Regions from separate parts of the Halobacillus seohaensis genome, predicted to be linked through region 2. Evidence: a T-box and tRNA genes for the amino acid it is inferred to sense, from the RefSeq annotation. Region 2 holds a T-box; the other holds one or more tRNA genes.

Region 1 (16,299 bases), on a different contig from region 2:
GAGAAAAACTTGCCCACTTAGCGGTGACGTATGTCGAATAACGAACGGGTTTGACGAGAATGAGTTCAGCTATACCGATTTTACGTTCTCCTGCTATTGTCCCCATAGAGATTAGAATAATGATGGCAATTCCCATCATATTAAACTGCCCGATACTCATCATCAAAATGTCAGCGGGTGGTGGTGAAGGGATATCGATAGTTGCTCCTTCAGGAAGTCCGCCGACAGAGTCTAAAATCTGAGGCATATAATAGGTTGTGAGTGGATCCATTAGACCTAGTAAGATAAATACGAGAGGAACCCAAATCCACTTGAAATTTCTCCAAGCTTCCAAATTTTCACGATTGAATACGGTCAGCCATTGCATGTTGGTTCACCACCTTCATAAATAATTCTTCTAACGACATGCTTCCTAACTCGAAATAAATGACTGGCCAATTCTTTTCAGAGAAGAGTTTCAATAATTCTGTTCGAGCTTTCTGCATATTGTCCACATATAAGTGAATCTCCTGTTTTTTCTCTTCCACCTTGTTAACAAAGGGAAGGTCAACAAGAATGTTAATGTATGTTTCCATATCTAGTGCTTCAAATCTTAAAACAACTTTATTGAGAGAGTGCTTGAGCCTGACGTCAGCAAATGAGCCAGACTCAATGATTTCCCCATCGTTCATAAGTAATAACTGATCACTTGCTTCTTCTGCGTCATTTAAAATATGTGTTGAGAAAAGTAAGGTTGTTTCTCGTTTAAGCTCTTGCATTAAATTAAGTACATCACGGCGCCCGATTGGGTCTAAAGCAGATACGGGTTCATCAAGTATCAATAACTTTGGTTGATGAATCATGGCCTGAGCAATGCCAAGGCGCTGCTTCATTCCTCCAGAATATTTACTAATACGTTTATTTTCCGCACCTTCTAATCCAACCCTTTTTAATAGAACTTCGGCTTCTTTTGTAGATCTTTTTTTAGATAGGTGGGCTAGCTGACCAACATAAACAAGAAATTCTTTCCCGCTCATCCATGTATGAAACTGAGGATGCTGGGGTAAATAACCGATTTGTTGACGGACGTCAGAAGTGGAACTGTCAGGTAGTTGGATTTTTCCATCTGTCTGACAGATTAAACCAGCCATCATGCGCAATGTGGTTGTTTTTCCAGCCCCATTTGGACCTAATAATGCAACACATTTTCCTTGTTCTAATTGAAACGAAACATCTTTAACGACTTCATGTTTACCAAATGTTTTGGTTAAGTGTTCCACGTGAATCATAGTATTCTAATCATCCTTTCCAAATATAAAGTACGCAATAGGTCCTAGAATATTAATGAAGATAATAATAAGTGCCCACATTAATTTAGGACCATTCGTGTATTCTGCCTTTACTAAGCTAACGAGAGCGGAAATGATTAGGATAAGTTGAATAATAATAATGGGAGCTAGTAAAGCTAGGTTGTCATCAAAAAATTGTGTTAATGATTGGGATAACAAAATCATAAGAATGCCTCCTTTATTATGACTTACGTTTCAGGTAATCAGATGGTTTCATTTTTAAATCTTGATTGTTGACATTATTGTCAGAATTTTATACACTGTTTGAAAGGTTAATGAGTATGAGTAGAGAATGAGATTAGATGAGTTGAGGAAAACAGGATGAGCTGAGCGAGCTAAGGGATTGCGACGGACGTAAGGAGCTGTCAGATTGCCTAAGCCAAATTCTCCTACCTTTTTCATCCACATAGTTTTACCCCCCTCACCGTCTCATTCTCCATAATGAATTATGGAGAGGTGAGCACACAATGAGTTTAACAACGAAGGAATCTTTTCTTACAAATGCTAAAGAATACCGAACGATTCCGGTTACCCAATCTTTTTATACGGATACATTGACACCGATTCACATGTATCATGCGTTACGTGATGAAGCGGTCTATATGTTAGAGAGCCAAGACCCTGAATCTCCATGGTCTAATTTCTCATTCATTGGTTTAGATCCAATGATTGATATCCAGCAACAAGATGGAACTTTTGTTATCGAAGATTTTCAAGAGAAAGAAACACGGACAGCTACAAGTTTTAAAGAGGCTTTTGAGAATACGGTAGAGCATTTACAAGTGAAACAAGCAGATGTTTCCCTTCCTTTTAAAGGAGGAGCTGTGGGTTATATTGCGTATGATGCCATTTCGGATTATGAACCTGTTCCATATGCAGAGCCAGATCATATTGATGTTTCTAATTATCATTTATTATTCTGCCAAACATTAATAGCTTATCATCATAAGACGAAAGAAACGACGATATTAACATTTGCAAGAGTTAATGATGAACAAGAAGCTGGTGATATGTACGATCAAGCAACCCAGCGTCTACAAAATGTAAGTCAACGTCTAAAGGAAAACAGCTATTTACCTGATTTGATGTTAACAGATGAAGTGACCAACCATACAGTGGATCTTGTGAGTAATTATGAAAAAGCTGATTTTAAACGAGATGTCGAGAAAATTAAAGAATACATTGTAGCAGGTGACATATTCCAAGCTGTATTATCCCAGCGCTTCCAAGCCGTTACCAAACGGAGCGGTTTTGAACTTTATCGGATACTTCGAAAAGTCAATCCGTCACCGTATATGTTTTATTTAAGGTTTAAAGATGTGGAAGTAATGGGCAGTTCTCCAGAACGATTGTTAGAGGTCCAGGACGGCGAGCTCGAAATTCACCCGATTGCTGGTACGCGAAAGAGAGGGCAAACTCCAGAAGAAGATGATGCCCTAGCCGCCGAGCTTTTAGCTGATGAAAAGGAACAAGCTGAACACCGCATGCTCGTAGATTTAGCTCGAAACGATATGGGAAGAGTTGCTGAATACGGCAGTGTGGAAGTGTTTGACTATATGACAATTGGACGTTTTTCTAAGGTTATGCACATTATCAGTAAGGTCACAGGGCAATTGAAGAAGGATGTGTCCCCAATAGATGCATTAATTTCCGCTTATCCAGCGGGAACACTTTCAGGTGCACCAAAAATTCGAGCGATGCAAATTTTACGAGAATTAGAACCAACTCCTCGTCATTTATATGGAGGAGGGGTTGTGTACCTGGGATTTGACGGCAATATTGATTCTTGCATTACTATTCGTACGATTACAAAAGTAAATGATCAAGTCTACGTGCAAGCTGGAGCAGGGATTGTTGCCGACTCTGATCCTGAATCTGAGTATCAAGAAACGCTTAATAAAGCAAGTGCTTTGAAACGCACGATTGAAATAGCTGAGCAAGCATTTGAGAAGAGCAGAGAAGGAGCCGAGACGAGATGAAACAAGTACTGAATCAAATAGTAGAAGGACAAACGTTAACCGAACAGGCAGCGTATGATGCTATGAATGAAATCATGCAAGGAAATACAACAACAGGGCAACTTATGAGCCTGTTATCTGTTATTCGTCATCGTGGTGAAACCGTAGAAGAAATGACAGGATTTGTTCGCGCAATGCGTGCCAATATGACGAAGTTAGAATTAGATGATGATAATATCGTTGATACATGTGGAACAGGTGGAGATGGCAGTTCTACTTTTAACATATCAACTGCTGTATCGGTAATTCTAGCTGCGATGGATGTCAAAGTAGCGAAACACGGTAATAGGAAAGTTTCATCTAAAAGCGGTAGTGCGGATGTATTAGAAACGTTAGGAATCCCGATTGATACTACACCTGCTGAAGGAGCAAAGGCCTTATCTGAAAAAGGAATGACCTTTTTGTTCGCTCCGAATTATCATCAGGCAATGAAGCATGCAGGACCAGCTCGACAAGAGTTAGGATTCCGTACAGTATTTAATTTACTTGGTCCGATGTCTAATCCAGCGAACGCTAAGCGTCAACTCATTGGTATTTATGATACGGCGTATGCGGAAAAGATGGCAGAAACACTAAACAAATTAGGATCTAAACACGTTCTATTAGCGACCGGCCGTGATGGACTTGACGAAATCACTATGACTGGTGTGACCGACATTGTGGAACTAAAGAATGGAAAGATTACACGTTTTACTATTACACCTGAAGATGTAGGACTGAAATCAGGAAAATTAGAAGATATTCAAATCGAAACGAGTATAGAAAGTGCAAGAATTATAGAGCAAGTTTTTAAAGGGACGGCCGATGAAAGTGCCATGACCATTGTGACAATGAATGCTGCTGCTGGATTGTATGTGGCTGGTAAAGCCGAGGATTTGACTGACGGAGTCAAGCGTGTCCAACAAGCGATTCAAGAAGGCATTGTATTTAAATACTTTACATCCATTCAGGAGGAAAAGGAGCGACGTCAGTATGCTTGATACGATTTTAGCTATAAAACAACAAGAGATAGAACGACTATACCTGCCCGAAGCAGCTGATGTTAAGAAGGTCTCCTTCGCACAGTCCCTTAAACAAACAGACCAGATCGCTGGACTGATTGCAGAAGTGAAAAAAGCCTCCCCATCAAAAGGAATTATTCGCGACGACTTTAATCACGTCATGGTCGGTAAACAATATGCCGATGCTGGTGTTCAAGCTATATCTGTTTTGACTGATCAACATTTCTTCCAGGGGCACCGTGACTTTTTAACAGATATTAAGAAGTTCGTCGATGTGCCTGTTATGCGTAAAGATTTCATTATTGATCCTTTGCAAGTGGAAGAAAGTAAGCTAATCGGAGCGGATGCCATTTTGTTAATTGGTGAAGCATTAGAACCAAAGAAGCTTCATGAGCTATACTTGCAAGCTTATGAATCAGGACTTGAGGTTCTTGTGGAAGCTCATAGTGAAGAAACGCTAGAAGGAATAGTGAAGGAGTTTACACCTGAGATCCTAGGTATTAATAATCGTAACCTTCATACGTTTGAAACGAAACTTGCCCAAACACAGCAAATGGCAAAGTTAGCTCCAAAGGAATCTTTACTTGTTTCTGAAAGTGGTATTTTTACGTATGAAGATATTCAACAAGTTGTTGCTTATGGAGCAAGTGCCGTTTTAGTTGGTGAGTCACTTATGAAACAGAACAATATTAAAAAAGCAGTGACTCAGCTAATGAACGGAGTGAACGTATGATTCATGAACCATTAGTGAAGTTGTGCGGCAACCGATCAGCAAATGACGTGGAAAAGAGTGCTTCTTCTCACGCCACCCATTTAGGGTTTATTTTTGTTCGGAAAACGAAGCGCTATGTACGACCAGAACGAGTTGGTCAATGGATTCGACGTACACGACCAAAACAAAAGCTTGTAGGAGTCTTTGTTGATCCGACGATTGAGCAGCTAGATGAAGTCCTTTCTTTTGTCTCACTAGATGTGATTCAACTTCATGGAAGTGAGACTGTTTCTAATATATTGCAAATTAAAGAGGCGTTTGGTTTACCTGTTTGGAAAGTCGTACACCATCAAGATGGTGCGGTTCATCAAATGGAGCTTTTTAAGGGAGTAACGGACGGATATGTAATTGATTCTAAGGTTGAAGGAACTCATGGTGGAACAGGTGTGAGTTTTGATTGGAGTACGGTCGAGGATTACGTAAAAATTGCGAACGATCAAAATGTGTCCTGCTTTATTGCAGGGGGGATAAACCCGGGGAATGTGGCGCAACTGCTTGCTCACGAACCGGAAGGCATTGATATCTCGAGTGGAATTGAGACTAATCATCAAAAAGATATATATAAAATTCAAGCAATCATGAAAGAGGTGGACCGGCATGTTACAAGTTTTTCCTGATGTTAAAGGACGATTTGGCGATTTTGGTGGCAAGTATGTTCCAGAAACGCTAATGGGTCCTCTGCAAGAACTAGAAGAATCATTAGATCAAGCAATGAATGATCAAGCTTTTCTAGACGAATATCACCATGTATTAAAAGAATATGCGGGCCGTCCGACCTCATTAAGTTATGCTGACAAACTAAGTGATTACCTTGGTGGAGCAAAGATTTATTTAAAAAGGGAAGACTTAAATCATACAGGGGCCCATAAGCTGAATAATGCGGTTGGCCAAGGACTGCTAGCCAAACGTATGGGCAAGAAGAAAATCATTGCTGAAACAGGAGCAGGTCAACACGGAGTAGCTTCAGCAACAGTGGCAGCGAAGTTCGGGCTTGAGTGTAAAGTGTTTATGGGGGAAGAGGATATTCGCCGTCAGGAACTAAACGTATTCCGTATGAAGCTTTTAGGAGCTGAAGTGATTTCAGTTTCAAGCGGAAATGGAACTCTGAAAGATGCCACGAACGAAGCGATCCGTTACTGGGTAGCAAATTGCGAAGATCATTTTTATTTAATTGGTTCTGTCGTCGGACCTCATCCTTATCCTAGGATGGTTCGTGATTTTCAGCGTGTTATTGGTGATGAATCAAAGAAACAATTTTTAGAAGTAGAAGATGAACTTCCTGATCGAATTTTTGCCTGTGTTGGTGGAGGTAGTAATGCAATGGGAATCTTTTATCCATTTTTAGAGGATTCTTCAGAGCTAATCGGTATAGAGGCGGCTGGAAAAGGGATTGATACTCCAGAGCATGCAGCGACTTTAACTAAAGGAACGCCAGGGGTTATTCATGGGTCAATGACTTATCTGATGCAGGACAAAAATGGTCAAATTACTGAGCCATATTCTATTTCAGCTGGACTTGATTACCCAGGGATTGGACCAGAGCACGCTCATCTTTTCCAATCGAAACAAGTTCGCTATGAGTCAATCACAGATAAAGAAGCTTTAGATGCATTAAAGCTTTTAACTGAAAAAGAAGGTATAATTCCTGCAATTGAGAGCGCCCATGCCCTAGCTCAGGCTTATAAAGAAGCAAAAGAAATGTCACCTGATGAAACAATACTTATTAATTTATCAGGACGAGGCGATAAAGATATGGCTACATTAATGGAACATTTTCAGGAGGAGGTCTAACTATGCTTACTCAAACAGCCTTTCAAGGAAAATTAACTAAAACAAAAGACTTGTTTATTCCGTTTGTCGTAGCAGGCGATCCAACTCCAGAATTAACCGTGCAATTTGCGTTGCAACTACAAAAAGCTGGTGCCGATATTCTTGAACTTGGTGTGCCGTATTCTGATCCGCTAGCGGACGGTCCAACAATTCAACGGGCCGCGCAACGCGCATTGAAAAAGGATATGTCACTTACTAAAGCGATTGAACTCGTACCGAAATTACGTGAAGCGGGCTTGGAAATCCCTGTAGTTATTTTTACGTACTACAATCCTGTTGTACAACTAGGTTATGATCGTTTTTTTGAAATGTTAGAGGAAAACGGAGCGGAAGGCGTATTGATACCTGACCTTCCATATGAAGAAAGTGAAGATATTCGTCAACTAGCAGACGAAAAAGATGTGGAGTTCATCTCTCTTGTGGCCCCAAACTCTGAAGAACGCATTAAGAGAATCGCCGAGCATGCTAAAGGGTTTATTTATTGTGTGTCGACGTTAGGTGTCACTGGAGAGCGAAATGATATGTCAGCTGAAACCTTATCCTTTATCAAAAAGGTTAAAGAGCACAGTAACGTACCCGTCGCGGTTGGATTTGGAATTTCTTCTAATGAACACGTGCAACTCGTGCGTGAACATGCGGATGGTGTCATTATAGGAAGTAAAATTATTCGATTGATTGAAAGTGAACTCGAAGCTTTAGAAAATGGTAGAGAAGCTGAAGCACTTGAACGCTTTTATAAAGAGATTCATGAATTAGTAAAGTGAGTCTAGAGGAGCTGAGTAAATTTGATTTACATGATCGATCATTACGATTCGTTCACATATAACCTTGTGCAATATTTAGGAGAGCTTGGAGAAGAAGTCGTCGTAAGAAGAAATGATGAAGTTACATTTAAAGATATTGATCAATTACAACCAGACTTACTTTTCCTATCTCCGGGACCCTGTTCCCCGGATGAAACAGGAATTACCTTGGATGTTATTGACCATTACAAAAACACGATACCGATTTTTGGCGTTTGTTTAGGACACCAGGCGATCGCTCAAGTTTTTGGAGGAAAAGTTGTCCGTGCTGACCGACTGATGCATGGGAAAAGCTCCGAAATATTTCATGATGGTCGCTCGGTTTACACAGATCTAAACAATCCTATGGAAGCGATGCGCTACCATTCTTTGATCGTTGATAAAGATGATATTCCTGATTGTTTTGAAATCACAGCAGCTACTGTTGAAGGGGAGATAATGGGGATTCGACACCTAGATTATCCAATAGAAGGGGTACAGTTTCACCCGGAATCCATTGGAACAAATGACGGCATTATGCTGTTGAAAAATTTAATTGACCAAGTGAAGGAAAAAGAAGAGTCTGTACCAGAATAAAAGCAATGCCTATTATGAAATCTCTTTAAAAGTGAGATTTCATAGTAGGCATTTTTTATATTTTAGTATAGGTATTTAGTCTTATTTTATATATATGAAAAATTCCTTAATTAATAATCTTATTTGAATTTTCGTAATAGTGATCCAATTTTTCAAGCCATGAGGTCAAAGTTCTGACAATATATTGTTAATAAATTCCATGGATTTTAGAGAGGAAATTTCTTTTGAAAAGTATAAGAAACCTCATTTTCACAATTTTTGAAAGTATGTTAGTTTAATAAACGTTGTGTTTACAGAGCTCGTATAACACGTTGAGAGAAGTGGATAATAGTCTATAGACAACTTATCATCCAATATATGAAAATCAGGAGCTGAAAATTAGTAATGGAATTACAACATGATCCAACTTTACTATGGTATATCGGTCTTTACGCAGTTGTAATGATCGTAATCGGAATTGTTATGGCGAAGAAAGTGTCAGGAAGTGAAGACTTCGTCCTAGCGGGAAAAAGTTTAGGCCCTTTTGTATTAATGGGAACCCTTTTAGCAACATGGACAGGTAGTGGGAGTATTTCCGGAGGGGAAACTTCTATGGCTTTCAGTTATGGAATATGGCCATCTTTAATGTTAATGGTTCCAACATTAGTGGGGATTACTATTCTATATATTGTCGCACCAAAAATACGTGCTTTTGGTAAATATACAGTTTCAGGTATTCTTGAGGCAAAATATGGTCGTAAATCGCGTAACATAGCTAGTGTTATCATTATTCTTGCTTATGTGGGGATTGTATCTTATCAAATGCAAGGTCTCGGATTTATTTTAAATTTAACAACAGGCATGAGTGTTGAAGTTGGTACTATAATTGGTGCTGTTATGATTATCTTCCTAGCTATGATTGGTGGACTTCGTTCCGTTTCACAAACCGATGCCATTAGTGGATTTTTAATGGTCGGTGGATTAATTATTACTGTGCCAACAATTATTGCAGTAGCTGGTGGCTGGGGAGATGTCATTGCTAACGTACCAGAATCCCATATGACATCCACAGGAGGACTTTCCACTATCCAATTAATGGGCTTTTTACTTCCCTCTTTATTTTTACTATTAGGTGACCAAAACATGTATCAACGTTTGGCATCTTCTAAAGGAGATAGCTCAGCTAAAAAAGCCCAAATTGGTTGGCTAATCGCAATGATTATTATATCTCCAGCCATTTCAATTATTGCATTCACATCACGTTCCATGTTTCCTGATATCGATCCAGGTATGGCATTGATGGCTACTACGCTAGCACTGCCAACAATTGTAGGAGGAGTTCTACTTGCAGCTGCAGCTTCTTTTATTATTACAACAGGGAATTCGTATTTACTATCAGCGGCAACAAACTTAACGTATGATATTTACGGAAACTACATTAATAAAGAAGCCTCTGATAAAAAACTGTTAAGTATGACGAGAATTTATATTGTAGCTCTTGGAGTATTTGCCTTTCTATTGATTAGGTATTTCCCAACCGTATTGAGCGTACAAATGTATGCTTACACTGTTTACGGAGCTGGTTTAACACCAGCATTGCTCGCTGTTTTCTTCTGGAAACGTGTGAATCCAATCGGTGGTATTTCTTCTATGGTTGCAGGGGTAGTGACCACGTTAACTTGGGAAATACTACTGCAAAAACCTTTTGAAATCAATAGTTCTGTAATTGCTGTACCCGTTGCGATTATCGTTTTGATTGTTGTTACTTTAGTGACTACTAATAACAATACATCGGGTGGACCGTCAACTGTTAAAGCGTAAACTAAAATATAAAATCCCCTGGAATTAATTCTAGGGGATTTTATAATATATTTTTAAAAAAATGTTTTCTTTATACTGAAAAGCTATTGAACAGAATGATAAATAAGGATATAATAGTCTTTGTCGGAAAATAATATATGGGGCATTAGCTCAGCTGGGAGAGCGCTTGTCTGGCAGACAAGAGGTCAGCGGTTCGAGCCCGCTATGCTCCACTCTTAAAACCCTTGGTAATCAAGGGTTTTTTATTGTTTATAGGGTCACTCCACAGGTTTACCTCCAGAAGAATGTTTCGAAAGCTTGATTCGGTCGGCTGCTGTTGGAGGTTCTTCTAACCATCCGTTACCAATTGTAAGGTTTATTCCTTCATTTGCATATTTACCTATATCTGCTGTAAGAGTGGCTATTTGAGCATGTAAATCATGTCTCATAATTTTAGAAATGGCTAATCCATAATTTGAAAGGCCAATCGTATTTGCTAATGATGTATGATAAAGCATTAACTTATCAGAAAATGGTGGGATAGTAGAATCGGTAATATGGGCATCCATAAGATTTGGAGTAGGGAGATCTTCACTTATAAGAAATGTTCCCAATTCCTTGATTTGCTTGTCTGCTACTTTAACTCCTTGTTGGAAATAATTACGTAATTTATCAGACGATGCAACCTGGCTAAATCCTAGCATCAATGATTTACCTAATACGTTTGTATTTATATTGACTTGTAAATGTTTAATTTCCAATGCGATTAACGGTCTAGACTTACCTGCTATTACTGAAATAAATGATTCCTTTTCTATAAAATCAACTTTTCTCGGATAGGGGATCTCGGGTGCTGAAATTTGTATCCCCTTAGAAAGCAACAAATGCAATCCTTTTTCATAGATAATAACTGAATCGTTTAAACTTGTTTTAAAGTATTCGACTACATCTTGTCGTGTTGTTGTTGAAAGAGCATCTCCGTAAGTTAATAGAGCAGCTCTGGACATCTGTGTGATGTAATAAAGCATGAAAATGTCACTAAATAAACGTGGTGCGTCTTTTCGAATGTCCTGGTCTCCAAACCCGACCGGTAATGGTATATTTTCTTTTGAATAAAATTCTTTTAGGGTATTTAAATGTTTTTCTGAGATATTTAATGAGAATTTAATAAATTCTTTAATTTCTTCATCTTTAACGACTTGAAGATGATGTTTAAAAACACAACAAAACAAAGAATCCCCCAGGTAATTGGAAAATAGATCGCCTAACTCCGAGGCGTTTAATTTTTTGTTATGTTGATGCTCTTTAAGTTGTTTAGCCGTATTCAGGTCTTCCTTTTGTGAATTTGTTTCCACTCGTGAACCCTCCTCAAAGACATTGATAAAAATATTATGTGTAAATAAAGAAAATGTATTTATTGTTTCTCTTTTTAGATTCTTGATATGATGAATTTAATGGAGAGTTGGTGATAATTTACTTAGAAGAGCATAAAAAGGACGATCAATGAAAAAAATAGGTTATGAGAGGTTAGATCTGCACAATATATCAACTTATCAGTGGATCGTGCATCCAAACACCATTGAATGGAAAAACGTCTTAAAGTTTCTTTCCATATTGGAAGGTTTTTGTTTAACTAACATAAGAAAGCAATTTGGACTTAAAATCAAGAAGGAGGAAACAGCATGGCATTAGAGAAAGAAGAACGTATAACTATCCCTGATGAAAACGGGGATGAACACTTATTTGAAGTACTGTTCACATTTGATGTAGAACAAACGGAGTCAACCTATATTGCAGTAAGTCCTGCAGAACCTAGTGAAGACGAGGATGTAGAAGTATTCACTTTCCGTTATGAAGAAAAAGCGGATGAAGGGGAAGATCTTGCGTTATATCAGATCGAATCTGATGAAGAGTGGGAATTGGTTGATGAAAAGCTTAATGCTTTAATAGATCAGGATTTAAATTAATTGTTAGAAACCAAGCTTGCGGCTTTTGAGTCGCAAGCTTTTATTATTTTCGAAAAAATTTTAGCAAGAAAGTTTTTTAACAAGTAGTCTATGTGCTTCACGTTAAGACGGAGTGGTATTTATGAAGCCAACAAAGGCGATCCTGTGTTATTATAACTTGTGGAGAGTCACTTAATAAGGAGTGGAAAAAATAGAAATGAAGCTACGAACATTTATTGAACATCGCCTATTTTCCAAATTTATTTTGGCGATTATTTTGGTGAACGCAGTTCTAATAGGATTAGGAACTGATTCATCTATATATGCAAACTATGAATCTATTTTTATTGCAACAGATATTTTGATATTAGCTATCTTTACAATTGAGATCATCTTAAAGTTAATCGTTTATCGTCAAAAGTTCTTTAATAATGGATGGAATGTATTCGATTTTGTTATTGTATTTGGAAGTCTGGTTTTATATAACACACATTTGGTCAGCGTTTTAAGGATTTTGCGAGTGTTGCGAGTTTTGAGAACCATCTCGATTATCCCCTCCTTGAGAAGGTTAACATCGGCTTTGTTTATGGCAATTCCAGCTATTGGATCAGTTACGATTCTTATGGGAATTATTTTTTATGTTTATTCTGTGATTGGAACAAGCTTCTTTGGTGATATTGCTCCAGAATTCTTCGGGAATGTTGGCTTGAGTGCCTTGACGCTATTCCAAGTTTTCACTTTGGAAAGTTGGGCGAGTGGAATATTCCGGCCAATCTTCACTGAAGTTGTCTGGTCATGGTTGTATTTTGTGTCATTTATTATTGTTTCAACGTTCATTATTTTAAATTTAATTGTTGGTGAAATCGTAAATAATGCACAGGAACTATCTGAGCATTCCGAGGAAGAAAGCAAGGATATGCAAAGAATAATGAAAGACCTAGATGAATTAAAGCAAATGATAAAGGATAAGGAAAAGAAAACTGAAAAAGAGGATGAAGGGAGAACGGGGTAATCCTCGTTTTTTTCGTGATCAAGGCAATGTGTGGGGTCAAAAATACTAACAGCTTTTTGTTAGAAAAAGTTGGGTGGTAAAAATCTATAACTTTAGTTTAAGAAAAAAGGTTCCTGGCGAGTGAGGCGCTAGGAACCTTTTCTCCTACCATACATAGTATGGAGGTAAATTGAATCTAACTTTTTTATAATGTCGTGGTACGTTCATAGGTTTTCCTGATAAATGGGAATGCGTTAAACATTCAAAGTTATTTTATTGAGCGGTGCCAAACCATTTTCTAATTCTTCCCCGTACACAAACCCTTCTAATTTGAATTTGCGGTCTATTTTTTCTTTATTTAGTTTGATTTGGAAATTTGTGAAGCTTAGTAATTCTCCAGGTTCGAGAAATGTAGTACTTAATGGTTCCAACCAATACTCTCCAGTTTTCTCCGCGATCTCTTTTCCTTCTTCTTCATTAATATAATTCCACGTTTCGGCGGGAACAGGACTGTAATCCTGATCAATGATTTGTTCTGACCCAATTTTAGCGGTCAATGAAAAAGCATCAATCGGTTGAAATCGCAAGCAAATAAGTGGATCAGTCAATACAGCTGTACCGTTATTCTTTATGACAAAGCTGCCAATAATTATCGGGTCTTTCCTATCTTCATTTGGAAGAATAACGTTATATGAAAAAAAGGATGTGATATCTAAGCGATTTGACTCTTGGGACCTTTCTTTTATTTCCTGCATTTCTTTGTACGCAGCAATTAATGCATCTTTTAAAACGACCAGCTTTTGTTCAATCTCATGTAATTGGCGACTCAATAAAATCCCTCCCTCTATGCCACAAATATATGCTTTTCCTCGCCAAATATGTAAGAAGTGCAGGCTTCAACGCCTACACTAACCTAGATTAATCTTCTCCGTTATTGTTCCACATTGGGAAGTCATAATCGCTTTCGTCTGCGGAAGCATCAAAGTTATTGTTGTCGTGTTTGTCATGACATCGGCGTCTGCGTTTTTTATCACGGTGGTTAGGGAAAATTTCTGGACATTGTTCTGGGAACCTAGCTCTACGACAAGCTGCTGATGGAACAGGAATCAAATCACGTGGCTCACAGAATTTCGCAAACACTTCTAGTTTTACTTCGGTCTCTGCTTGAACACTTTGACAAACGTTCACTATTAAATCACCTGTAACAGTAGCACCCACCGTTGTTAAAGTAAGATTAAAAACATCACAAGTCGATGAAGGGAGAATATCGCAAACTACTTCAATATCATCTGGTCGACATAAGAGTACTTGTTCAGGAATTAAGTTTACCGTAGCCGTAGCAGTAAATTCTGGCATTGTAGTACCTGTTACTACGTAAGTCACCTCTACCTCCAAAGTTTTCATAATAGTTACTAATTGTAATTCAATTTCTTTGCCATTCGGTAACTCAACGTCCATATCAACTGAATCATCTGCAGCAAAACACTCGGTATCAGTACCATTTTCTTGAAGAATTTCACAACCTATGACTGTTAAATCCGAACCTGCTACAGGTGTTTCACCAATCGAATCAAATGCTAGCCCCGTAAATGTTTGAGCCTTATTTAAAATAACCCAATCATACACTTTCTCCGCAACGATACACTCTTTGCGAAACCCGTGAAACTTATTGCTCTTGCTCATATAATATTTCCAACCTTCCATTATTTTTATTTGTGTTACATTACATACTATGACTGACGCTTTTGATGGTTCTAGTGAACTAGCGTATATAATAGAAAATTAGTCATTTGCCCTTGTATTTTTAGTGGAAGGCTGTTGAACCAAATATTTTTTAACGCATACACATATATATTCAGACTTTTAGAAAGGACTTGTTATTATGGGAGACAGTTCATTTAGTATGGAGAAAGTGGGTTATTTAGGTTCAAGTCAAACAGAGGTAGATATTGTTGCCCTTGTAAAAAAAATGAATGAGTTTATTGGGCAGCAACGGGAGTACGTTTATCAGACGGATGCTTCTGAAGAGCAACTGGGCAGGCTAGAACAACAGGCAGTAGTAATATATCAGATCTTAGCTTCTCTTCAAATCAAACATCGAACAATAGAACCGACAATAAACAGAGAAGAAAAAGAAATTGTCCAACTGACAGAAGGTCTAGCCGAAGAGTCTCTAGTCTTTAAGGAAAGTAGCAATAAGGTTGATGTAAGAAATGACTCGACACTAGAGTTAAAAACAATGCTTGATAAACATGCTGAAAAGGCTGAAGAAAGACTTAAAGACTTTTCGGCTCAAATTGACCGTTTAGAGTTGTTAGAACAAAAGATAGAGAAACTATTCACACGACAAAAAGGTACAGATCACAAGAATAAAAATCCATTAAAAGAATGGATAGAAGAAGGAAATGACTCTTCTGAACCGATAGATGAAGATCATTGGTTTAGTAATTTGAGTGAATCGTCAACCGTATATGAGATGGCAAGTGAGGATGAATTGCCTATAGATGAGGAGCATTGGTTTAGTAATTTCAGCGAGTCGTCAGCCGTATATGAGATGGATGATGAAGATGAATTTCCAGAAGTAGAACATGATGAAAGTGTAGATATCGAGGAAGATGATGATCAATCATTTCCATTTTCAATAGAAGAAGAAGATGATGATGAAGGTTGGTTTGCAAATTCCATAAATATGTCCAATCAATCTAAATATCTACTAAGCCTTAACACTTCAAGTAAGAAAACTAAAAAGAATAAACCTTCTATTCAACGAGAAAAGGATATCCCTATAAAACGTGAAAAGGCGAATACAACTAACATTTCTGAATCTGAGCAGAGTGTTCATCCCCCAGTAACCTCAATTAGCGAAAAATTATCAACCGCGCAACCCAAAACAGAAGAGGTGACTTCTCAGGAAACTAAAAATGATACGGACAACAAAGTCGTTTCCTTTTTTAAAAAATTGTCCCAAATATAAAAAAGTTCTCCTATAGATCCAGTCTAAGTATTTTTCTAATAAGTACGTGGAGATATAAATGAAAATCAATTTAGAAGCTGTAAGGGGGAACGTCCTTTACGGCTTCTTAAATGTGATAATTTTGAATCATTTTTTTAATTGCATGAAAAAGATAACGGACGAATATAGACATATTCCTCAAAAGTGGTAGAATTTAAGTAGAGTACATATGAGGGAGCTATTTCTATGAAACTTTGGATAAGAAAAATATTCGTTGTATTTATTGCCATTATGACTTTAGG
Region 2 (16,299 bases):
CCCTTCACTGTTCGCTAAGAAATAAAGATTTTCCGAATCAATAGGATTTAAGGTTGCGAGAAGTGAATTGGTGTTAAAGCTAGAAATAGGCCCTACAGGTAAGCCCTTAATATGGTACGTATTATATGGAGATTCGACTTCTAAGTCTTCATATAATACGCGGTCTTTGTGCTCACCTAACGCATAAAGTACCGTTGGATCAGTTTGCAGCATCATATCATCTTCCAAACGATTGTAAAAGACTCCAGCTATTTTTTTACGGCTTTCTTCATTTGGTGCTTCATTCTCAACGAGAGAGGCCATTGTAATGAGTTCATGAACCGTTCGTTCCTTTTGATCAATCTCTTTACTATAACCAAGTACAACTTCCTCTGTACGAGATACCATTTTGTCTATAATTTCTTCTATTGAAGGATTCTCAACAAAATAATCGTAAGTTGTTGCAAATAAATAGCCTTCTAATGGGTAGCGAATACCCTCTTCTAATATCTTTTCACTCAGTAAATTCGGGTGATCTTTAATTAATTCTTGTACATATTCTTCATTGTTCACTTTCTCTAAAAATTCTTCCTCTGTAAAATCAAATTCTTCTGAGTAAATTCCGGCGATTTCTTCAACATTCTGACCTTCAGGAATAGTTACTCTAACAGCCGGTTCTTTTATTAATTTACCCGATTTTAGGGATGTGATAATTTCATTTAAAGTCATTGACGAGGTGAACTGATAATCCCCCGCTTGAAAGCCAGTTTCATTTTTAAATTTTGTATATAACCTAAAAATCAAATCATTTTTTATGATACTATTTTCTTCTAAAATGCTAGCTATCTGAGATGTAGATGATCCAATTGGAATTTCTACATTTACTTCTGAGTCATCATCAGGATTAACAGGTTTTAGTGAAGATTTTATATATAAATAACCTGAAATCAAACTAACCATTAGCACAGCCGCTACAGTAGCTAAAATGATCACAACTATTTTTCGAACCTTACTTGCCTCTTCTTTACGATTCATTAAACGTTCTTTATAACTTTTCTTGAAATTCGAGTCAGACACCTATGTTCCTCCTTCCACCCGGTTCATTATACTACAAAATATGCACTCTTTTCTACGAATTTAGACAGATTCTATAATAGAAAAACATAATATCCTTTATTTTGAGAAATGAGTAGCTGTTCAGTATTATTTAATATAAAGCCTTTGTTACCCGTTAATGCTGAAAAGGTGCCCGAGTCGATGACGAAATTTCTTCAACCACCGAGCAGGATTGTGGATAAAGAGTTGTAAAAATAATGGTTCCGTTAATAAAGACAGAGGAATGGGTCCATTGTTAAACAGATACATAAATGCTTGTGACATCTCTGTCTTCCATCGTTCAAATATTTTTCTAACGCGTTTAAATTTCCTTTGCCTTTTTGTGTCGCAACTCTAGGGTATCAAAAGAGAGAATAGAGTGCATTTTATATTCTGCTGACCTGGAGCTGCTGATAGATTAAGCATGACCACCACATTCATTATAGAGCCGAATTGTATCTAAAAAACTCACTAAATCAACCAAAAAAAGCAGTCCAATTAGTATATACTAATTGGACTGCTAGAAACTTTGTTATTTAATCTTTTATACTTTTAAAAGAAACCCGTTATTATAAAGACCTTAAACCTTTCACTATTTATTAAGTTAAGTCTTCATCAGTTAAAGTATTTAACATTTCTTCAACCATTTCCCACTCTTCATCAGACTCAATTTGATATAGAGCAAGGTCATCCTCTTCATTTCCTTTTTCTTCATATCTAAAAGCAAATACTTCCACTTCATCGCCTTCTTTTTGTTCAGCTGGAACAACCGCGATATAAGATTGTTCATTTTGCTCTACATCAAAAGTAAATAGTACCTCAAATAAGTGTTCCTCTCCGTTTTCATCCGGGATGATAATTCGTTCTTCTTTTTCTAAAGCCATCATTTTGCCTCCTATTGTTTTGAATCCAAATAACTTTGTAAAATAATTACAGCTGCCATTTTATCAATTACTTTTTTACGCTTCTGCCGACTAACATCAGCTTCGAGCAAAACTCTTTCAGCAGCCATCGTCGTTAAACGTTCATCCCATAGTTGAACAACTATTTTGAACTCTTTTTCCAACCATTTTCCAAACCTCTGACTAGCCTCACCTCTATGTCCAATCGTTCCGTTCATATTTTTAGGTAAGCCAACGATGGCCTCGCTAATATCATTTTCATTAATCACTTTTCTCAATGGCTCTCTAGCTGTTGTGTAATTATCTTCATCCCACTTTAACGTAGTAAGCCCTTGTGCTGTCCAGCCGAAAGCATCTGATACCGCAATGCCTATCGTTTTTTCACCTACATCTAGACCTAGTTTTTTCATCAATCGTCCTCTTTATTCTTCTCTAAATAAAATTTAACCATTTCTTCAATCAACTCATCCCGTTCCATTTTTCTTATTAAGTTTCGAGCATCTTTGTGACGAGGAATATAAGCCGGATCCCCAGAAAGCAAGTATCCAACAATTTGGTTTATCGGATTGTAGCCTTTTTCTTGTAAAGAATTATGAACGGATATTAGTAATGATTTTACATCCTCATCAAATGGCTCTTCTGAAAAATTAAAGCGCATTGTTTTATCCATTGAACTCATCTTTTTCACCTCGCACATGTTAGTCTTTCTTTCATTATATACTTATTTTTAGCTTTGTAAAAATTAGACGGTTTGTTTCGCGTATTCTTTAACATAATCAAGTGCTTCAGATATTTTAGAGGAGTCTTTTCCGCCGGCTTGAGCCATGTCAGGTCGACCTCCTCCTCCTCCTCCACAAATGGTAGCTGCTTCCTTGATCAAATGTCCGGCATGATAGCCTTGATCGATTAAATCTTTAGATACTCCGGCAATAAGTTGAACTTTATTCCCATTAGTTGTGGCTAGAAGAAGAATAGCAGAATCAAGTTTTTGTTTTAAATCGTCCATCATTGTTCTAAGGGCATCCATATCTTTAACATCGACATGTTTTGCTAAAACTTTAATTCCATTTACTTCTTCTACTTCATCCAAAATAGAGGAAGCTTCTAAATTTGATAGCTTTGTTGATAATGAATCATTCTCGCGTTGAAGGCTTTTTATTTCATGATGAAGAGCTTGCACCCGCTCCGGCACTTGTTCTGGTCTTGTTTTCAATAATTGACCTGCTTCTTTTAATATGGCCTCTTTCTCATTCATAAATTCATAAGCGCCTTTAGCGGTGACAGCTTCAATTCTTCGGGTTCCGGCACCAATACCTGTTTCACTTACAAGCTTAAACAATCCGATTTCAGCAGTATTGTTAACGTGACAACCTCCACATAACTCAAGGCTATAATCCCCTACTTCAACCACACGAACTTCAGTACCATACTTTTCCCCGAACAAAGCCATTGCGCCTTTTTCTTTCGCTTCTTCTAACGAATTGTATTCAATTTTCACTGCGATAGATTCCCATATTTTTTCATTTACCTGTTTCTCAATTTGTTCTATTTCTTTTTCATTTACAGATCCAAAATGAGAAAAGTCAAATCGTAATCGGTCTGATGTAACCTGTGAGCCTGCTTGATTAACATGATCACCCAACACATCTTTCAGAGCCTGATGTAACAAGTGTGTCGCCGTATGGTTCTTCACGATGTACGAACGATTACTACGATAGACTTCGGTATCAAATGTATCTCCCTTTTTAAAGAAGCCTTGCTTAACGATGGCTTCGTGCATATGTTGACCATTTGGTGCTTTTTGAACATTAGATACTTCAATAACCGCTTGATCATTTTCAACTATACCTTTGTCAGCCATTTGACCGCCGCTTTCTGCATAAAAAGGTGTATAGTCTAAGAAGAAATATATGACATCTCCTTCTTCCGCTTCTTCAGCAAATTCATTGCCTTTTATTAATTCAATGACTTTTCCTTTTCCAGTCAAACGATCGTATCCAATAAATTCACTAGCCACCTGAACGTCGCCTAACACTCCGTTTTGAATTTGCATACTGTCGGTTTTTTGACGAGCGTTTCTAGCCCGCTCCCTCTGTTTTTGCATTTCATTTTTAAATCCTTCTTCATCAATTGTGAAACCAGCATCAGCAACATATTCTTCCGTTAATTCCTTTGGAAAGCCAAACGTATCATATAAACGGAATACTTCCGTACCAGGGAATACGTTGCTACCTTTTGCTGTTTCCTCTGTCATTATAGTAGACAACATAGCCAATCCATCATTTAAAGTTTCATGAAAACGTTCTTCCTCAGTTTTTATCACCTTTTGAATGAATTCTTGTTTCTTACTAATATCCGGATAGAAATCATTCATGATTTCTGCTACTTCAGGCACAAGCTTGTACATAAAGGGTTCATCAATTCCGAGCTGTTTAGCAAATCGAACGGCCCGACGAAGTAATCTTCTTAACACATAACCTCTTCCCTCATTAGAGGGCAGCGCGCCATCACTGACAGCAAAACTAACAGTTCGCATATGATCGGCAATCACCTTAAATGCAGAGTCTTGGTCCTTATTATCTTGATAGTTACGACCTGATAGAGTCTCTGTTGCCTTTATGATAGGCAAAAGCAAATCGGTTTCATAATTTGTCGGAGTATCTTGGATGACACAGACCATTCGTTCTAATCCCATGCCCGTATCAATATTTTTCTTTGGAAGTGGTGTATACGTATCATCAGGATTGTGGTTAAATTGTGAAAAAACAAGGTTCCATATTTCAAGGTAACGTTCGTTTTCTCCACCCGGATAAAGTTCAGGGTCAGACGAATCATTTCCATATGCTTCTCCACGATCGTAGAATATTTCCGTATTAGGTCCACTCGGTCCCTCACCAATATCCCAGAAGTTTTCTTCTAAGCGAATAATTCTTTCTTCCTCTACACCAATTTTATCTCTCCATAGTGCATAGGCTTCATCATCTTCGGGATGAACAGTTACCGACAATCTCTTAGGATCAAATCCGATCCAATCTGGACTTGTTAGGAATTCCCATCCCATGGCAATTGCTTCTTCCTTAAAATAGTCGCCAATTGAAAAATTCCCTAACATTTCGAAGAATGTGTGGTGACGTGCGGTAAATCCAACGTTTTCAATATCGTTCGTACGTATAGATTTTTGGACATTCACAATTTTAGGGTTTTCTGGGATGACACGACCATCAAAATATTTCTTTAATGTAGCTACACCACTATTAATCCAGAGCAGTGTTGGATCCTCATGGGGAACTAGTGAAGCGCTCGGTTCGACACTATGTCCTTTGTCTTTAAAAAAATCTAAAAACATTTGTCTAATGTCTGCTGATGTTAACTTTTTCATAATAGAACCTCCTCAAATTCTCTTTCGCTATATGAACAGAAAAATCCCGTCCCTGCACATTGGCAGGGACGGGATTTCGAATCCGCGGTACCACCCTGATTATAGACTTAGTAATTAAGCCTATCACCTCAAACGTTCGTAACGGTACGTGAAACCGACGGCGATTAAGCCGCACTCAGGAATAGCTTTCAACAAAAGCCTGCTTAGCACCTCTTCCAGCCTTAGGAGATGCCTCTCTAACAAAGGGCATGCTTGTTTACTTTTTTCCTTCTTAGTATTCTACGTTCATATAGTATAGATAGCGTCATTATAGATAATTTGTCTTTATCTGTCAACGCTTAGCCGTACATGATAAATTTCTTCAATAATTACCTTAATACATGTTAACACAGGAACAGCTAAGACCATACCTGTAATACCCGCGAGTTCTCCACCAGCCAATAGCGCAAAAATAATTAATAGCGGGTGGATGTGAATGCTTTTACCCATAATATAAGGGGATAACAAATTTCCCTCAATCACTTGAATTACTACAATCACTGCTCCTGTTATTATCAGAGTTTTAACAGAAATCGTTAAAGCAACGATCAATGCTGGAATTGCTCCAAATAACGGTCCAAAGTAGGGAATTATATTGGTAATACCTGCAACCAAGCCTAACACGAGAGGATAGGGTAAATCTGCGATCCAAAAACCTAAAGTAGCTAAAACCCCCACAAATAGACTAATTAATAATTGTCCCCTTATATAACCACCAAGAGAATGGCTTAGCTTTCTTGTTAAATGAACGCCTTCTCTCCTCCACTTTTCAGGAAATAACCGGAGCAAGGCATTCATGATGGAATGATAGTCTTTTAAAAAGTAAAAGGTCATAACGGGAATGACAGCAATTAACACAATAATATTAAATAGCCCACTCATTCCGGATATGACAGCCATGAGACGAGCGTTAACCCAGGATTCCAATCTTGAAAAGCTATCTTCTAACCGCTCATGAATTCCATCTGGAAACCTCTCAGTCTGTGCATACATTTCCTTAGTCCACTGCTGATAAGCTTCCAATAGGTGAGGTAACTGTTCATTCAGCAATTTAATTTGTTGCACTAAATGAGGATAACCTTTATAGACTCCATAGCCAGTTAGTGAAAAGAATGCCAAGAAGATAAGTAAGATAGCCAAAATTCGCTTTAATCCTATATCTTCTAAGTATTTAACTAATGGGTGCAATAGCATAGCCACAATGATCGCTATTATAAATGGTAGAAATATTCTACCTATCAATAGAACCACGTGATCATAATAAGGGAATAACCAGGCTAAAAACAGTAATAATAGAAGAATAATAAAAAAAATGGATAATCGAATTATCCATTTGATTAAACTGTTATTTTTCATGAGCCTGATTGATAAAAGAGGTCATTCAACGAACTTAAACTACCATCCTCTTCTATTTGATGGACGTTGATTTTTCCTTTTTCGACAGAGAGTTCCAAGCAACAAGTCCAGCAATAATATTGGTCATTACCAATTCGTCCAAGAATTTTGCCATCACAGTTCGGGCATTTCATAGGGAGCAAACTCCTTTTTTCTGCTAGCTTGCCCCTAGGTTTGACAATTTATACCTTTACATAAAATCATAAGGTGATAGTTCTTCTTCATCAACTTTAGGATAACTACTATCTTGAAGTTTTTCAGTTAATCGTGTGTATCTTAAATTAATATCAGTGCTTCTTACACCATCAATAAAAGCTTGATGGTCCCCACAAATAATTAACGAATCTTTTGATCTTGTAATAGCCGTATATAAAAGGTTCTTTCTAAGCATTCTTCGGTACCCACGTACAATTGGAAGAACTACGATTGAAAACTCACTACCTTGAGATTTATGGATGGATGTACAATATGCATGCATGATATTATTCAAATCTTTTTTAGGATAAATAACTTCTTTACCATCATATTCCACAACAACCTGTTCGACTTGGTCGACATTTTCATCTGCTTGAAAAATAGCCACAATTTCGCCAATATCTCCATTGTAGACTCCATCCTCCGGCTGGTTTACTAACTGAATCACTTTATCTCCTTTGCGGAAGGTAACTTCCTTAAAGTTTAAATCCCTTTTCTGTTTATTTTTAGGATTAACGATTTTCTGAATCTCTAAATTTAATTGATGAATGCCCACATCAGTTCTATACATAGGGGCTAACACCTGTATCTCACGAAGATCGATCCCTTTATCAAGTGCTTTTTTCACAATACTTGTTATCAGATCTTTTATCTGATATTCACTAGCTGGTATAAAATTAAAGTCATCGTCCTTACTTAAAGATTGCTCATTACACTCGTCATTCTTTATTTCATGTGCCAATTGAATGATCTTCGAACCTTCTTTCTGACGATATACTTCAGTCAATTGAACGGAAGAAATATATTTAGATCGAAGTAAATCCGACAGCACTTGCCCTGGTCCTACTGAAGGAAGTTGATCTTCATCCCCTACAATCAATACTTGCATATCGGCAGGAATTGCTCTAAATAATTGATTAGCTAACCAAATATCTACCATTGAAAATTCATCTATAATTAAAACGTTTCCTTCTAACTGGTTATTTTGATTTTTTTCAAAACTGTCATGTCCATCCCAACCTAGTAAACGGTGTATCGTACTAGCAGGTAAACCTGTGGATTCTGTCATTCGTTTAGCAGCCCTCCCCGTAGGTGCAGCCATTACAAATGGAAAAGAATCGCCTTGACTATAATCTTCTGGATCAATAGAAACATCATTTAACTGGGCGTAGGCTTGTATGATCCCATTAATTACGGTAGTCTTCCCAGTGCCTGGGCCTCCGGTTAAAATCATTGCTTTAGAATGAAGAGCCTTATCCAAGGCTTTGAACTGTTCTTCCCCGTAGCTCATTGCCTCTTTTTCTTCAATCTCTCCAATAATCTTCATGAGGTCTGCCTGTGTATATTCTGTTTCTAGTTCTTCTTCCGTAATTCGCTCCAATTGATGACAAAATCCATTTTCCGCATGATAAAGTGAGGGTAAATACACACGTTCCTCTTCTATAAATACATATCGGTCTTCAGCTAATTGAATCACTTGTTGCGATAGTTGATCGAATGTAATTGCTTTATTGCCTCCACTATTTAATAAGGACTCTACTTGAGATAAACAATTCTCTGTTGGGAGGTATACATGTCCTGCTGATAAACTTTGCTGCATAATATACAAACAGGCCGCTCTAATTCTTGTTGGATGATCATCAGGTAAGTCCTGCATCTTAGCTATTTCATCTGCCCGATGAAAACCAAAACCCTCCACTTGAAAAACTAATTGATATGGATCCTCTTCAATCATTGTCAAGGTTTGATCTTTAAAAGCTTGATAAACTTTTTGGGAAAGCTTTAAACCAAATCCATACTGATTTAAATGAATCATAATATGCTCAAATCCCTGATGTTCTTTCAATGCTTCATATAGTTGTATTCTCTTTTCTTTTGCTAACTTAGGGACCCTATCAAGTACATCTGGATCTTGTAATATTTTTGAAATTGCTTGCTCTCCTAGTTCCTCAACTATCCGTTCTGCCGTTTTTTTACCAATTCCATGAAATAATTCACTTGATAAGTAAACAACTAAGCCATCTTTCGTCTCAGGCATAACACGCTGATAGAAATTCACTTGATATTGACGACCGAACTTTTTATGGTCTTGAAATTCTCCTCGGAAAACATACGTTTCGCCTTCTTCTAAAGGTGGAAAGTGACCTTTGATTACTAAGCTTTTTTCAATAAAGTCTTCATTTGTATCGGTAACTGAAATGGAAGCAATCGAAAAATACTCGGATTCTTTATGGAAAATCATCCGATTTAACTCACCCTTTATAAAAGGACCTTCATCTTCATTTGTTTGAGAAAAATGTGTATGTTCTTCCATGATCATGTTTCCCCTTTAGATTATTCTTCGTTTAATGCTTGTTCAATTTGTGTTTTTGCATGTGAAGCAAGAGTATGCTCTTCATTTGATTGGAGAGCCCTATTAAAATGCTCGAGTGCTAGTGCGGCGTCCTCTTTATGCAAAGCAACAACACCCAAATTGTAGTGAGCATCACTATGATTTGCTTCTAATTGTAGCACATTTTTCATTGTTACTTCTGCTTCATCAATTTGACCATTTTGTGCTAGACAAAGTCCGTACTGGAATTGGATATCCACATCATCCGGATTAAGCTCCACCGCTCTCAACATATAAGGCAGGGCCAATTTCATATATTCCTGGTGAACAAAAGTCATGCCTAACATAAAGTAAGCATCGGCTTCATCTAGTCCAGTTTCAATAGCTTGTAAGAATTGAGTTTGTGCTTTTGTATACTTTTCTTGTTCATAATAAATATTTCCTAATCCGTAATGGGCCGTAGCTGCTTGTTCATCCAACTCAATTGCACGATTATAAAAACGTTCTGCACGTTCCATTTCATTTAAGTGGACGAGTAAATTGCCAAAATTAATATAACCAATCGGATCCTTTGGGTTTTCTTCGATAACCTCAGTAAAGAGTTTGGTTGCTTCTTCAAAGTTTTGATGTTGCATGTATTCAATTGCTCGGTTCAGTTTGTCCATTATCTTTTTCCTCCTACCTAAAAATAACCATGCCCATCAGCACGTGGACATGGCTTTTATTTTTCACGAAGATTTATCCTACGTAAGTTAACGCTTTGTTCTCTTTGATGATCTGGTCAATCGTAGCACCACCAAGACAAACTTCACCATCATAAAAAACAACGGCTTGTCCTGGTGTTACAGCACGCTCGCGCTCATGGAACTCTACTGAACACGTTCCATCTTCTTTGGGTATAACAGTGACAGGACTGTCATCTTGACGATAGCGAAACTTGGCTGTACATTGAAATGGAAATTCAGGTGCCTTGCCACTCGTCCAGTTAGCTTCGGTGGCGATAAGCCCATCCGAATACAAAGCCTCATGATGGTAACCTTGGCCAACGTATAAAATATTATCTGTCACATTTTTCCCTACAACAAACCAAGGTTCTCCAGCGCCACCAATACCAAGGCCCTGACGTTGTCCTAGTGTATAGTACATAAGGCCATCGTGTTGGCCTTTAACCTCTCCGTCCAATCTTTGCATCTGACCAGGTTGGGCCGGAATATATTCACTAAGAAATTCCTTGAAATTCCGCTCTCCTATAAAACAAATGCCGGTAGAATCTTTCTTTTTAGCAGTGGCTAAGTCTTGTTCCTCTGCTATTTTACGTACTTCTTTTTTATCTATATGACCAAGTGGAAACATAACTTTAGATAATACATCTTGAGAAAGCTGGTTCAAGAAATACGTTTGATCTTTATTTGAATCTACACCTCTTAGCATTTCGTACATTCCATTCACTTCACGAACTTGAGCATAATGACCTGTTGCTAAATAGTCAGCACCTAAGGCTAAAGCGTGATCTAAAAATGCTTTGAATTTAATCTCTTTGTTACACATCACATCGGGATTCGGGGTACGTCCTGCTTTATATTCATCCAAGAAGTATGTGAACACTTTATCCCAATATTGCTTTTCAAAATTGACGGCGAAGTATGGAATATCTAATTGATTGCATACTCGTATGACATCCTCATAATCTTCAGTAGCTGTGCAAACACCACTATCATCAGTATCATCCCAATTTTTCATGAAAATCCCTACAACATCATACCCTTGCTGTTTAAGCAATAGAGCTGATACAGAAGAGTCGACTCCTCCACTCATCCCTACAACGACGCGTGTGTCTTTCCGTTCTTTCACTGTAATTCACCTTCCTAACTCAGCCTTTTTAATATTTGACTGATTCTGTTTGCCGCTTCTGCTACATTTTCTTCAGTATTAGCTAGCCCAAAACTAAATCGTATTGAATTAGTAGTACGTGCTTCTCCATCTCCAAACATTGCTGATAGGACATGAGAAGGCTCTATGGAACCAGCTGTGCATGCACTGCCACTTGATGCAGCCACTCCAGCCAAGTCAAAGTTTGTTAATAACGTCTCCACGTTCATGTTCGGAAAACTTAAATTAACAATGGTCGGAACGCTATGATCCATTGACCCATTGATGTCAAAATCTATTGACTCTTTAGTAAGTTCATTTATAAATACTTGTTTGAGATGTTTGTATTTTTCGTTACTTTCGCTTCGGTTCTCTTTGACTAACTGAATAGCTTTCTCAAAGCCAACAATTGCAGGGACATTTTCTGTGCCTGCCCGACGCTTTCTTTCTTGTTCTCCACCAAATTGCTGGGAATCAAGAACTGTTCCTTCTCTTATATAAAGCAAGCCTGTGCCTTTTGGGCCGTTAATTTTATGACTGGATACCGACATTAGATCAATTGGTAATTGCTTTGTATCTATATTAAACAACCCATAAGCTTGTACAATGTCTGAGTGAAAATAGGCTTGATGTTCTTGAATAACTTCGCTTAATTCTTCAATTGGCTGAATAATTCCCGTCTCGTTATTCACCATCATAACAGTAACTAAAATAGTATCATCTCTTATAATCTGCCTAAGATCCTTCGCTTTCACACGTCCATCTTCATATACAGGTAAATAACTTACCTCAAAACCTTGAGTTTTCAGGTAATCTACCGCATGTAATGTAGCATGATGCTCAATAGGTGTGGTAATAATATGCTTCCCTTTTTGTCGATTAGCCATCGCGGAGCCAATAATCGCTAAATTATCTGATTCTGTACCTCCACTAGTAAACACAATTTCTTTTTCATTTGCATGGATGCTTTGAGCAGCTGTATGACGAGCTTCATCCAAAATCTTTCGAGCTTTTCGTCCAAATTGGTGAACGCTGGAAGGATTTCCGAACACGTCTTGATAAACAGGCATCATAGCTTCCGTCACTTGTCGGTGAACAGGTGTTGTAGCTGCATGGTCTAAGTAAATAGATTCCATCCTCTACACCTCCATTTGTTAAATATAAAACATATAGGCATCCTGAGTTTGATCATCTACATGATCTTTGAGATCTTCTAAGGTGGTGGTATCTAAAACATCTTTAACAGCGTCCCTGACTCGTTTCCAAAGCGCCTGCTTCGCTGGTTCTTCATCTTCAATACCTTCGACTGGTGTAATTGGTCCCTCTAAAACTCGGATAACATCTCCTGCGGTTATTTCATGAGGAACCTTTGTAAGCATATATCCTCCATAAGCTCCACGGACACTTTTCACTAAGCTAGCGTTTCTTAATGGGGCAATGAGTTGCTCTAAATAATGCTCTGATAAATCATTGTCTCTAGCGATTTGCTTTAGCGAAATCGGGCCTTCTCCATATTTCCTAGCCAATTCAATCATGATGGTTAGCCCGTAGCGACCCTTTGTAGATATTTTCATAATCTTCACCTTTCCTCACTAAGAAATTCAATAATTGTTTAGAAAGCGGGAGAGAGTAGCCGACAAATGCACCAAGAAATAGTGCAATAAATACTGTACCTACGCCTACAGGTCCCCCTAATAACCATCCTAAAAGTGCAACTGCTATTTCAATTCCATTTCGTACTGTGGAAACTTTCATCTGTAATGTATCTGTTAGAATGAGCATTAAACTATCACGCGGACCAGCTCCAATATTAGGAGCAACATAGAGACCGATACCTAAAGCGATAATCATCGTTCCTAAAATAAAAATTACTATCTTAGATACTAACCATTCAGGTTCAGGCAATATCCAATTAAAGAAATCAATAAATACTCCAATTAATACCATGTTCAAAACTGTACCGATTTGCGGCATCTTTTTTAAAACAATTGAGCTGATCATAACAATCAGTAATCCAGCAATTATTGACCATGTACCAACCGTAAGTCCAAACTGTTTGTACAAACCATAATGAAGTACATCCCATGGACCTATTCCAAAATCTTTTACCTGCATGGTTAAAGAAATGCCGAGTCCTAGTAGGATTAATCCTACAATAAAAAAAGACCAACGGAGCCCAGAGTAAGGACCATAATACCAATTCATTTTCATTGCTGATCTCTCCTTGATTCATTATACCAAACGCTATTATAGCATGAATGACAAGTCCCTTGCATTTTAATAGAATTGAGCATAACCTTAAAATTATTACTATCGTAAAGGAGAACTTTCGCCAATGAGTGTACAACCCTTAGCCTACCGTATGAGACCCTCTACAATTAACGACATTATCGGACAAAAACATTTAGTTAACGAAGGTAAAACATTAAATCGAATGGTTGCGGCTGAAAGACTTGCCTCCATGATCCTTTTTGGACCACCAGGTACAGGCAAAACTTCCATGGCTTCTGCCCTGGCCAAAAGTCTTAACCTACCTTTTAAAATGCTAAATGCTGTAATAGATAAAAAGAAAGATATGGAAATTGTTGTCGAAGAAGCCAAAATGCACGGCCAAATGGTTCTAATATTGGATGAGGTCCATCGTCTTGATAAAGCCAAGCAAGATTTTTTATTACCACATTTAGAGAGTAACCGACTCACTCTTATTGGATGCACAACCAGTAATCCCTACCATTCCATCAACCCTGCTATTCGAAGTCGGTGTCACTTGTTTGAACTTTATCGTTTGGATGACGAAGATATAAAAGAAGCAATTAACCGCGCGATTACCAATAAAGAAGAAGGATTAGCTCATCTATCAGTAGAAATTACGGACGAGGCCTTACAACATTTCGCTGGTAGCGCTAACGGTGATATGCGCGCAGCACTTAATGGTTTAGAATTGGCAGCTTTCTCAACTCCAGAAAATAAAGAAGGATTTGTTTATATAGATCTATCCATAGCTGAAGACTGTATGCAAAAAAAGAGTTTTTCTCACGACAAAGATGGAGACGCCCATTACGATGTGCTTTCTGCCTTTCAGAAATCAATTCGGGGGAGTGACGTAAATGGGGCTTTACATTATCTAGCTCGGTTAATCGAAGCTGGAGACTTAGATAGCATTAGTCGACGTTTAGTGGTGATTGCCTATGAAGATATTGGACTCGCTAATCCACAGGCAGGTCCGAGGGCATTAGCCGCAGTCGAAGCGGCTGAACGCCTAGGCTTTCCTGAAGCCAGGATCCCTTTGGCTACATCTGTAACAGAACTAGCCTTATCTCCTAAATCCAACAGTTCTTACAAAGCTCTGGACGCTGCATTGTCAGATATAAGAAATGGAAAGAGTGGTGACGTCCCTGTTCATTTAAAAGATTCTCACTACAAAGGGGCAACTAATTTAGGGCGTGGTATCGACTATAAATATCCGCACAACTATCCAAATGCTTGGGTAGATCAACAATATCTACCTGACATATTAAAAAAGAAATCATATTATGAACCTAAATCTACCGGTAAGTTCGAACAGGCTCTTAAACAAGTTTATGATAAAATAAACCAACAAAAATCTTAATCAAGTATATTCCTTGTTTACTTTGGTAACACTAGTAGCAAATCTGACAAACTATTGTTCTAATAGTTCAACAGGAGGGTTATTATGCCAAAGGTAAGACAAGATGCTTGGTCTCATGAAGATGATTTACTACTAGCAGAAACTGTACTCCGCCACATTAGAGAAGGTGGCACTCAATTAAAAGCCTTTGATGAAGTAGGTGATGTGCTAAATCGCACGTCCGCAGCTTGTGGATTTCGTTGGAATGCAGAGATTAGACAAAAATATGAACAAGCCGTGGATCTAGCTAAGAAACAACGTAAAGAGAAGAAGCGAAATGAAGCGACATTTAATCAACCAGTAATGGTTACCCAAGAAGATGAAGAAACTTTCATTCCATCGGCTAACGAAACAAATACAGTTGAAAATCTTGAGTCTACTACTATAAATTTACCTGAAGTCATTGCTTATTTGACAACTTTACAAAAAGAAAATCATAGTCAAACGTCCTTGAATCATCAGATTGAACAACTCGAAGGAGAAAAGAATGATTTACTGAAAGCTAATCAGCACCTTCATTCTCAACTTAATTCACTAAAAGAAGATTATCAAGCTTTTATAACCATTATGGATCGCGCTAGAAAAATGACAATGTTTGATGATCAAGATTATTTGAACAAAACGATCTCCCAAATGGATAAAAGTGTAAATTTAGAACATTTAGCTAAATAAAAAAAGCGAGCATACAATGCTCGCTTTTTTCTAATAAAAAACCAATCCCAATTGTGCCGTTGGATCATGAGTTTTGAACCCGCTCCAGGCAGGTGGGTGCCTTGCTTCACACTTCTTGAGTCCTTTTCATGTAAATAAAAGGCTTGCATTCCATGTAAAGACGACAGGCTCCCGTCTCAATATTGTTCGGTCAAAACGTACATTCGAACAACGTACACATCAGGATTGATTTATTTATATTGTAATCAAATAATAGCACAAAATTTTAATCTTATCAAGCATTGAAATAAATAAGAATTATCCGGCTTCAGTCCTGTTTTTGATTCTTCAATTGAAGATGCAACTCATCCAATTGAACAGCACTAACAGTTCCAGGGGCCTCTGTTAACGGATCTTGTGCCGATGCAGTCTTTGGAAACAAGATAGTATCGCGAAGGTTGGTTCGACCAGCTAGCAGCATTATGAAGCGATCAAACCCTAAAGCAATACCACCATGTGGAGGAGTTCCATACTCTAAAGCCTCTAACAAGAATCCAAACTGCTCGTCGGCTTCTTCTTTAGTAAATCCTAACACTTCAAACATACGATCCTGCATCTCTTTTTTATATATACGCAACGACCCGCCACCTAATTCATATCCATTTAAGACAATGTCATATGCTTCTGCTTTAGCAGCTTCTGGATCATTAGACAATTGGTTCATATCTCCCTCCGCGGGCATTGTGAAAGGATGGTGTGCAGCAAAGTACCTTCCCTGATCCTCGTCATATTCAAAGAGTGGCCAATCTGTAAT

Evidence for each region. A T-box is a leader RNA that pairs with one kind of tRNA and senses whether it is charged. The one in region 2 lies ahead of alaS (alanine--tRNA ligase), so its partner is inferred to be a tRNA-Ala.
Region 1: it encodes a tRNA-Ala, which carries the amino acid that the T-box ahead of alaS (alanine--tRNA ligase) is inferred to sense. The anticodon was not compared.

Annotation. Positions count from the first base shown of each region.
Region 1 is NZ_JBHSZV010000061.1:38,306-54,604, reverse strand. It holds gene ACFQIC_RS19140 (ABC transporter permease) at 1-367, opposite strand, end outside; gene ACFQIC_RS19135 (ABC transporter ATP-binding protein) at 339-1,268, opposite strand; gene ACFQIC_RS19130 (PLD nuclease N-terminal domain-containing protein) at 1,275-1,493, opposite strand; gene trpE (anthranilate synthase component I) at 1,796-3,307, shown strand; gene trpD (anthranilate phosphoribosyltransferase) at 3,304-4,326, shown strand; gene trpC (indole-3-glycerol phosphate synthase TrpC) at 4,319-5,080, shown strand; gene ACFQIC_RS19110 (phosphoribosylanthranilate isomerase) at 5,077-5,736, shown strand; gene trpB (tryptophan synthase subunit beta) at 5,717-6,910, shown strand; gene trpA (tryptophan synthase subunit alpha) at 6,913-7,713, shown strand; gene ACFQIC_RS19095 (anthranilate synthase component II) at 7,735-8,328, shown strand; gene ACFQIC_RS19090 (sodium:solute symporter family protein) at 8,713-10,128, shown strand; tRNA gene ACFQIC_RS19085 (tRNA-Ala) at 10,268-10,340, shown strand; gene ACFQIC_RS19080 (DUF3231 family protein) at 10,386-11,462, opposite strand; gene ACFQIC_RS19075 (DUF1292 domain-containing protein) at 11,790-12,074, shown strand; gene ACFQIC_RS19070 (ion transporter) at 12,271-13,065, shown strand; gene ACFQIC_RS19065 (hypothetical protein) at 13,299-13,874, opposite strand; gene ACFQIC_RS19060 (BMQ_0737 family morphogenetic spore coat protein) at 13,963-14,727, opposite strand; gene ACFQIC_RS19055 (hypothetical protein) at 14,927-16,018, shown strand; gene ACFQIC_RS19050 (YpjP family protein) at 16,244-16,299, shown strand, end outside.
Region 2 is NZ_JBHSZV010000004.1:406,922-423,220, forward strand. It holds gene mltG (endolytic transglycosylase MltG) at 1-1,056, opposite strand, end outside; gene ACFQIC_RS02420 (DUF1292 domain-containing protein) at 1,674-1,958, opposite strand; gene ruvX (Holliday junction resolvase RuvX) at 1,970-2,386, opposite strand; gene ACFQIC_RS02430 (IreB family regulatory phosphoprotein) at 2,386-2,655, opposite strand; gene alaS (alanine--tRNA ligase) at 2,719-5,355, opposite strand; T-box leader at 5,417-5,637, opposite strand; gene ACFQIC_RS02440 (AI-2E family transporter) at 5,680-6,750, opposite strand; gene ACFQIC_RS02445 (hypothetical protein) at 6,747-6,923, opposite strand; gene recD2 (SF1B family DNA helicase RecD2) at 6,980-9,298, opposite strand; gene ACFQIC_RS02455 (tetratricopeptide repeat protein) at 9,319-9,981, opposite strand; gene mnmA (tRNA 2-thiouridine(34) synthase MnmA) at 10,055-11,167, opposite strand; gene ACFQIC_RS02465 (cysteine desulfurase family protein) at 11,182-12,321, opposite strand; gene cymR (cysteine metabolism transcriptional regulator CymR) at 12,340-12,759, opposite strand; gene ACFQIC_RS02475 (YczE/YyaS/YitT family protein) at 12,713-13,396, opposite strand; gene ACFQIC_RS02480 (replication-associated recombination protein A) at 13,521-14,795, shown strand; gene ACFQIC_RS02485 (RsfA family transcriptional regulator) at 14,880-15,506, shown strand; RNA gene ssrS (6S RNA) at 15,547-15,735, opposite strand; gene aspS (aspartate--tRNA ligase) at 15,814-16,299, opposite strand, start outside.